DNA from 2 places in the Streptosporangium sp. LJ11 genome. Region 1 is predicted to be linked to the other one. Evidence: predicted binding sites of a transcription regulator. Region 1 holds the regulator's gene; the other holds the start of a gene.
What was found. The regulator LexA, encoded in region 1, represses DNA repair genes until DNA is damaged. The targets are predictions, from matches to a motif close to TCGAACANNTGTTCGA.
Positions count from the first base shown of each region.

Region 2: a site for LexA is predicted at 2,396-2,411, ahead of recA (recombinase RecA). Genes of this name have one in related genera too.

Region 1 is NZ_JBPXMB010000014.1:165,115-169,485, forward strand. It holds gene ACTOQ3_RS21750 (vitamin B12-dependent ribonucleotide reductase) at 1-478, opposite strand, end outside; gene nrdR (transcriptional regulator NrdR) at 563-1,024, opposite strand; gene ACTOQ3_RS21760 (LysM peptidoglycan-binding domain-containing protein) at 1,462-1,728, opposite strand; gene lexA (transcriptional repressor LexA) at 2,549-3,259, shown strand; gene leuS (leucine--tRNA ligase) at 3,462-4,371, opposite strand, start outside.
Region 2 is NZ_JBPXMB010000005.1:227,992-232,362, forward strand. It holds gene ACTOQ3_RS10015 (ATP-dependent helicase) at 1-609, opposite strand, end outside; gene ACTOQ3_RS10020 (VOC family protein) at 915-1,403, shown strand; gene ACTOQ3_RS10025 (DUF3046 domain-containing protein) at 1,627-1,821, shown strand; gene ACTOQ3_RS10030 (hypothetical protein) at 1,904-2,182, opposite strand; gene recA (recombinase RecA) at 2,518-3,660, shown strand; gene recX (recombination regulator RecX) at 3,675-4,371, shown strand, end outside.

The DNA.
Region 1 (4,371 bases):
CCAGGATGAAGCAGGCGCTGACCTGCTGCGGCGACGCGGTGCCGACGTTGAACCAGACGGGCGAGTTGAAGCTGAAGACCTGGTTGACCAGAGCGTGCTTGAGCTCGTGGTCGAAGATCTCGGCGTCCTCGTCGGTGGCGAAGTAGCCGTGCTCGACCGCCGTACGCGTGTAGACGCCCACCACCCGGTCGACCAGCTGCTTGAGGCTCCACTCCCGCTGCGGGGTGCCGACCGCGCCGCGGAAGTACTTGGTGGTCACGATGTTGGCGGCGTTGACCGACCACGACTGGGGGAACTCGACGCCGCGCTGCTCGAAGTTGATCGAGCCGTCGCGCCAGTTGGTCATGACGACGTCGCGGCGCTCCCAGGTCAGCTCGTCATAGGGATGCACGCCTGGCGTGGTGAAGATGCGCTTCATCTTCAGGCCCTTGCGCGGCCTCTTGCCCCCACGTGTCACCGCGCCGACAGTCTCCGTCATGACTTCCCCCTCCTGGGGCTCCGCAGAACCCTCGAATCGGACCACATCAACGCGCCGCCTCACCCCCGGCGCCCGGGGTCTGCATCAGTCCTGCTCGGTGGAGCGCTCCGCCCGGAGCCGCTCGATCTCCGCCTCGAAGTCGGCCAGGGTCTCGAACCCCCGGTAGACGGAGGCGAACCGCAGGTACGCCACCTCGTCCAGCTCGCGGAGCGGGCCCAGGATGGCCAGCCCGACCTCGTGGGCCGCGATCTCGGCGCACCCGGTGGCCCGGATGCTCTCCTCGACCCGCTGGCCCAGCTGCGCCAGGGAGTCCTCGCTGACGGACCGCCCCTGGCAGGCCCGCCGGACCCCGGCGATCACCTTGTCCCTGAAGAACGGCTCCGTCACACCGCTGCGCTTGCTCACCATGAGCAGGACGGTCTCCTGCGTGGTGAACCTGCGCCCGCATTCGGAGCACGTGCGCCTGCGGCGGATGGCCCCACCGTCCTCGGTGGCCCGGCTGTCGATGACTCGCGTGTCGAGATGGCGACAGAACGGACAATGCACGCGTGTCGCCTCCTTGACTACCGAAGCGGCCGACCCACTTCACCTACCCACCACGCGCACGCCCAGACGCTCGCGCACACACCTTCGAATAGTCGAGGTGCGGTAATGGAAACACAATCTGTGGTGAAGGGTTGCGATGCAGCCACTAGATGTTGTGGTCCAACCGTAGAAGTGCGCGACCATGAACGCAAGTTGAAACGACCTTGCCGGACGAAGTCGCTGATCAGCCGTCACATCCCGGCGTGTCGCCACCCGGGCGAGACCCCTCTCGTCCCGGGCACCTCTTCCCTCACAAACGCCCCGGGCGATCTGTCAGGCGAGACACCCCGCACTCCCCCTCCCCGCCCGCCGACCGCCCTCTCGGACCCCTCCCCCACGTACGCCGCCGCCCCTCCCCCACCTCGGGGGTCCACCTCGGGGACAGGCCCTCCCGGGCCTCAGCGGACGAGGCCCTCGGGGAGATAGAGCCGGGTCCCCGGCCGGACCGTCGAGCCGGACAGCCCGTTCAGGTCCATGACACGACGGACCATCGGGCCGGCGTCGGCCTCCTCCGTCAACGCGTCCGCGATCTCCCACAGCGTGTCGCCCGCGTGCACCGTGATCCGGGGAAGGCCCTCAAGGTCCGGTCGCCCGCCCGCCGAGGCCATGTCGATGCGCCCGCCGATCCAGAGCACCCCCAGGGTGAGGAGCGCGAGCACCGTCACCGCCACAATCCTTCCACGCCTGGTGAGCCGGAGTGGCCGCCGGACGGACGACGGACGGGCGACGCCGGAACGGCGGGCCCGCACCACGGGCGCCACCGCCGATCCCGGCGCCCTCCTCGGCCCGGATCCGCTCCCGAGCCCCCGCTCCGGCTCACGGCCAGGCCTCCGGCCCGGCTCGCGACCGGGTCGCCGTCTCCGCTCGCGCCCGGACGACCGCCCGGACTCCCGGCCGGACCCCTGCCCGGATTCACGCCCGGACAGCCGCTCGGCCCCCGGCCGGGACCCCTGCCCGGACCTCCGCCCCGGCTCACGGGCGGCCGCCTGTCCGGATTCGCGCCCAGACGCCCGCTCGGACACCCGCTCGAGGCCCTGCCCGGACCTCCGCCCCGGCCCACGGCCGGGGCGCGGCCCCGGCAGCGGTCCCGACACCGGCGCCGACCCCCGCCCGGACCCCGGCCCGGGCCCCGCCTCGGACCTTCGCGCGACCTCCGGCTCCGGCTCCGGTCGCGGGGGCGGCACGAGCCGCAGGCGCGGCGCCTCCGGTGAGCGCCGCGCCGCCCGGGATGCCGGCACGGTCCTGGATCGCGGTGTCGTCGTGGTCGGTTTCATGGTGACCCCCATCCCCTCGACCTGGCCGAACACATGTCGAAGAAAGATCGGCGAATCGAACACGATGTCGATCGAACTCCCGTACGATGTTGTACACCACGGCGTCGCCGATTTCGAGGACATTCGAACAATTGTTTGAATATGATCTTCGGCCGAGGTATGGTCGCTGTGTGCGACGTGTTAAATACAGACCGGGAGGCGAGGAGTTCGTATGAGCCAGCACAACGAGAACGGTTCGGCCGCCAGCGACCTGGCGGTGCGAAGGCGTGACTCCCTTGGCCTCACCCCCAGGCAGCGGAAGATCCTTGAGGTGATCCGCGATTCCGTGCAGCAGCGCGGTTACCCGCCGTCCATGCGGGAGATCGGTGAGGCGGTGCAGCTCACCAGCACCTCCAGCGTGTCGCACCAGCTGACGGCTTTGCAACGCAAGGGCTACCTGCGGCGTGATCCGCACCGCCCCCGCGCCCTGGAGGTCCGCCTTCCCGGCGAGCCCGTGCTGTGGGTGGATCCCGACTCCGGCGAGGACGAGGCCCCGGTCAGCCGCCCGACCGCCGCCTACGTCCCCCTGGTGGGCCGGATCGCCGCCGGTGGTCCCATCCTCGCCGAGGAGAGCATCGAGGACGTCTTCGCCCTGCCCAAGCAGCTTGTCGGCGAGGGCACCCTCTTCCTCCTCCAGGTGACCGGTGACTCGATGATCGAGGCCGCCATCGCCAACGGCGACTGGGTGGTCGTACGCCAGCAGCCGGTCGCCGACAACGGCGACGTGGTCGCGGCGATGATCGACGGTGAGGCCACGGTCAAGACCTTCAAGCGCAGAGACGGCCATGTCTGGCTGGTCCCGCACAACCCCAACTACGACCCGATCCCGGGTGACGAGGCCACCGTGCTCGGCAAGGTCGTCGCGGTCCTCCGCAAGCTCTGACGCGAGCGTTCCGGGGCGAGCTCCGGACCGTTCTTCTCCGCGCCTGCTGAGCGAGTTTCGAAACACGTCGTCCCGAGGCGAGTTCCATACCACGCGCCTCCGGCCTCCACGCGACACGCCGGAGGACGCGCGACACGCCGGATGGGCGGTGTCCCGACACGGGATACCGCCCATCCGGCGTTCTCAGGGCTTCCCCGGCCGCCTAGGGGACGATGTTGACCAGCTTGGGCGCGCGGACGATCACCTTTCGCGGCTCCCCGGACAGGAAGGACCGAACCTTCTCCGACGCCAGGGCCAGCGCCTCCAGGTCCGCCTCGGAGATCTCCGGGGAGACCTCCAGCCGGTCGCGCACCTTGCCCGCGACCTGGACGACGCAGGTGACCGACTCCTGGACCAGCAGTGCCGGATCGGCGACCGGCCAGCCCGCGGTGGCGACCGAGGCGGAGTGCCCCAGCCGCTCCCAGCCCTCCTCCGCCGCGTACGGCGCGACCAGGGACAGCATGACCGCCAGGGTCTCGGCGGCCTCCCTGACCGCCGGGTCGGCGGCGCCGGGCCCGGAGTCGATGGCCTTGCGGGCCGCGCTCGTCAGCTCCATCATGCGGGCCACCGCGACGTTGAAGCGGTGGGAGTCGACCAGCTTGGTGACCTCGTCGATGGTGTGGTGGACGACCTTGCGCAGGTTCAGGTCTCCGGCGGTGACGTCCACCCCGGGCGCCGAGGCCGCGCCGGCCTCGGCCATCACCCGGAACGCGCGGGCCAGGAACTTCTGCGACGCCGCCGGGGAGACGTCGGCCCAGTCGATGTCCTCCTCGGGCGGCCCAGCGAAGACGACGGTCAGCCTGACCGCGTCGACACCGTAGGCGTCGATCTGCTGGCCCAGGTCGACGCCGTTGCCCAGCGACTTGGACATCGCCTTGCCCTGGTTGATGACCTGCCCCTGGTTCAGCAGGCGGGTGAAGGGCTCGACGAAGTCGATCATCCCCATGTCGTGCAGGACCTTGGTGAAGAACCTGGCGTACAGCAGGTGCAGCACGGCGTGCTCGACGCCGCCGATGTACTGGTCGATCGGACCCCACCTGCGGACGCGCTCGACGTCGAACGGGCCGTCCTCG
Region 2 (4,371 bases), on a different contig from region 1:
CTCGCGGGCCTGGCTGGTGAGCAGCAGGAACAGCGACTCGGGGGTGGTGATCAGGATGTCGGAGGGCCGGGTCGCGAACCGCCGCCGCTCCTCGGGGGCGGTGTCACCCGACCGGATCGCCACCGAGATCTCCGGCACCGGGAGCCCGAGCCGCCGCGCGGTCTGCCTCAGCCCGGCCAGCGGCGCCCGGAGGTTGCGCTCGACGTCGACCGCCAGGGCCTTGAGCGGCGAGACGTACAGGACCCGGCACCGCCTCACCGGCTCGCCGTCCCCCCGGTCCCCCCGCGAACGCCCTCGCCCGCCCCGGGCGCTCGTACCGGCCGTATCACCGGTGCCACCCGTACCGGCCGTCAGGTCCGTATCGGAGGATCCGGCGTCCAGGGGGGAGCCGGGAGCGGAGGAGGCGAGCCGGTCGAGCGACCACAGGAAGGCGGCCAGCGTCTTGCCGGATCCGGTGGGTGCGACCACCAGCGTGTTGTCGCCCCGCGCGATCGCCGCCCACGCCCCCTCCTGCGCGGCGGTCGGCGCGGCGAACGCCCCGGTGAACCAGTCTCTGGTCATCCGGGTGAAGTGATCGAGCGCCCCGCCCGCGCTCGCCGTCTCGCTCATCGCCGCCCCCTAGCTCCCGGTCCGGACGACCGACCGGCTCACCGCCCATACTGCACGGCCCCACCGACAGAACCCGTGACCGCCCGTCCGGCGACCGGGCGGCGGACGGGAGCAGGTGGCCCGCGCATCACCTGCGGACGCACGGTTCGTCGGTGCTGCGGCAGCTCCTAGGGAGAGCGGATCCGCGGCGTTCGCCGGGACGGTGACCATTCGCCACCATGACGTGACGTCCGGGATAGGTTGGCTCCCTGCCGTTGAGGACATGGCTTTGACGAACACACGACGTATTGAGTGGTGAGCTAACGGTGAGCATCGACCATCAGGCCATCGAGGCGACGCGCGAGCGGATCAAGGCGGAGCACCTCAGGGCGCACCGCCCGCCGAGCAGCGCGAGGGGGCTGCACCACTTCGCGCTGATCTCCTCCGACGTCGAGACGACGATCGCGTTCTACCAGGACCTTCTGGAGTTCCCGCTGACGGAGATCTTCGAGAACCGCGACTACCGGGGGTCCAACCACTTCTTCTTCGACATCGGCAACGGCAACCTGCTCGCCTTCTTCGACTTCCCCGGTCTGGAGCTCGGCCCCTACAAGGAGGTCCTCGGCGGGCTCCACCACGTCGCCATCTCCGTCGATCCCTCCACGTGGGAGCGCCTGCGGGGCAAGCTGGAGGCGGCGGGCGTTCCGCACCAGGTCGAGAGCGGTGCGTCGATCTACTTCGCCGATCCCGACGGGGCCCGCCTGGAACTGCTCGCCGACCCCCTCGGCGAGATGTACGGCTCCCGCGTGCTCTGACGACCCCTCTCCCGCCTCCGGCCGCCCACGCCTTCCCCCTCGTCCTCGCCTGCGACGCTCCTCCCGCCTGTCCCCGTCTCGTCTGCCCTTCCCCGTCTCGTCCGCTCCGTCTCCGGCTCGTCCCCGTCCGGCGAAGGCCGGGAGAGCGGGACGCGGGCGCCTTGCGGCCCGGCGGCGCGCCGGGGTGGGCCGCGGCACGCCGGAGGGCATCCATACTTGAGGCATGCGCCTATCGGATTTCTGGAAGCGGATGAAGTCACACTTCGGCGACCAGTACGCCGAGTCGTGGGCCCGCGACTACGTCATCGCCGATCTCGGCGGCCGGACCGTGATCCAGGCGCTGGCCGAGGGGGTCGGCGCCAAGGAGGTCTGGCACGCCGTGTGCGGGGTGACCGACGTCGCTCCCAGGCTTCGCTGAGAGCCGGTAAGCACGCGGCCCGGTGAGCGGGCCGGAGACACGCGGCCCGGTAAGCGGAAGCCGGAGAGCGTTAAGGGCCCGCTCAGGACGGTTCCGTGAGCGGGGCGAGGAGCTTCTCCACCGAATCGGCCGCCCGCGCGGGATCGTCGGTGCTCTCCTCACCGTCCGGTGCCCACAGAAACAGCCAGCCGTCCCTGACCGGGGTGGCGAAGACGATGGTCTGCCGACGGCTGTCCGGATGCCACACCCACAGCACCGGGGCGGCGCCTCCGAGGGTGCGGCTCGCCAGCCCTCGTTGTCGCAGCTCGGCGGCGAGGGAATCGAGATGGGCTAGACGTTGCTGCGTGAACGTGTTGGGCACGTCGGACACCTCGGGTCGTTTCCCCTCAGGATCACTCCAGGTCAACCCGGTTACAACAGGTCCTGGGCAATTCTTGGAAATGTCGCCTCCCGGATGGGGTCCGCACCTCCCGGAGCTGTGGCCCGCCGGCCTGCCCGGCCGTGCCTGGTCGTGCGCGGGGGGACTCCGCGGCGGTTCGTGACTCCCGCAACGTATGGTGCCAACGGGCGGCGATCGAACAGTCGTTCGGCTATATTGAACAAGCCACCACTCTTGGCGTGCCCTCCCGAAATTGTCGGCGGCACCCCGTAGCTTTCTGGCAACCGATCCAACCCGCGACCCTTCAGGGGGCACCCATGGCAGCTAACGACCGCGAGAAGGCGCTTGAGACCGCACTCGCTCAGATCGAGCGGCAGTTCGGCAAGGGCTCGATCATGCGCCTGGGCGACGAGACCCGGGCGCCCATCGAGGTGGTTCCCACCGGCTCCATCGCGCTCGACGTGGCCCTCGGCATCGGCGGCTTCCCGCGCGGCCGCATCGTCGAGGTCTACGGTCCCGAGTCCTCGGGCAAGACCACGGTCGCCCTGCACGCGGTGGCCAACGCCCAGCGTGGTGGCGGCATCGCCGCGTTCATCGACGCCGAGCACGCGCTCGACCCGGAGTACGCCCAGAAGCTGGGCGTCGACACCGACGCGCTGCTCGTCTCCCAGCCCGACACCGGTGAGCAGGCGCTGGAGATCGCCGACATGCTGATCCGGTCCGGCGCCGTCGACCTGCTGGTCATCGACTCGGTCGCGGCCCTGGTGCCCAAGGCCGAGATCGAGGGCGAGATGGGCGACAGCCACGTCGGCCTGCAGGCCCGTCTGATGTCCCAGGCGCTGCGCAAGGTCGCCGGCGCGCTCAACAACACCGGCACCACCGCGATCTTCATCAACCAGCTCCGTGAGAAGATCGGCGTCATGTTCGGCTCGCCCGAGACCACGACCGGTGGAAAGGCGCTGAAGTTCTACGCCTCGGTCCGCCTCGACATCCGCCGCATCGAGACGCTGAAGGACGGCACCGAGGCGGTCGGCAACCGCACCCGGGTGAAGGTCGTCAAGAACAAGATGGCCCCGCCCTTCCGCGTGGCCGACTTCGACATCCTCTACGGCGTCGGCATCTCCCGCGAGGGCGGCCTGATCGACATGGGTGTCGAGCACGGCTTCGTCCGCAAGTCCGGCGCCTGGTACACCTACGAGGGTGACCAGCTCGGTCAGGGCAAGGAGAACGCGCGAAACTTCCTCAAGAGCCACCCGGACATGGCGAACGAGATCGAGAAGAAGATCAAGGAGAAGCTCGGCGTCGGCCCGCGCGTCGACAGCCCGGCCGCCCCGTCGCCCGTCCCCGCGGCTTCGGCCCCTGCCGCCGCGTCCGGTCGCGCGTCCGCTGCCGCTTCGGCTCCCGCCGCGTCCGGTCGCGGTTCCAAGGCCGCCGCCGCCCCCAAGCCGGGTGACGCCTGAATCCGGGCTGATCGATGACCACGGGACCTGACTCCGGTCCGGCCGGCGAGGCCGGGCCGAGAGACTGGGGAGCCTGGCCCGACGAACCTCGGGAGGGTTCACCGGGCCGGCGCGGCCGCGACCACGACCACGGTTCGTCCGCCTCGGAGGGAGGCTTTCGCGAGGAAGCCACGGACCCGGCGAGTGACGGGCCGCGAGGCCGGAAGAAACGTGCCTCACGGCGTGGGCGGCGGTCCGGGAGCGCCACCCCGGGCTTTCTTTCCGACCGATCCGACCGATCCGACGGGTCCGATGGACCTGACGGAATTTACGGATCCGGCAGGTCCGGCGCACGCGGCAGGTTCAGTGGACGTGACGGGTCCGGTGGAGGTGACGGGTCCGACGGGCCGGCCGAGGGGTCTCGGGCGAGCCGGGGGGCCGGATCCGATCCGCAGGCGGTTGCGCGGGGCATCTGCCTGCGGCTGCTGACCATGGCGCCGCGCACCCGGGCCCAGCTCGCGGAGGCGCTGCGCAAGCGCGAGGTGCCCCAGGAGGCGGCGGACGCCGTGCTGGAGCGCTTCTCCGAGGTCGGGCTCATCGACGACGAGGCGTTCGCCGCGGCATGGGTGAGCTCGCGTCACGCCGGGCGGGGTCTCGCCAGAAAGGCCCTCGCCTCGGAGCTCCGCCACCGAGGGGTGGACGAGGAGACCGTGAAGGAAGCGGTGGATCGGC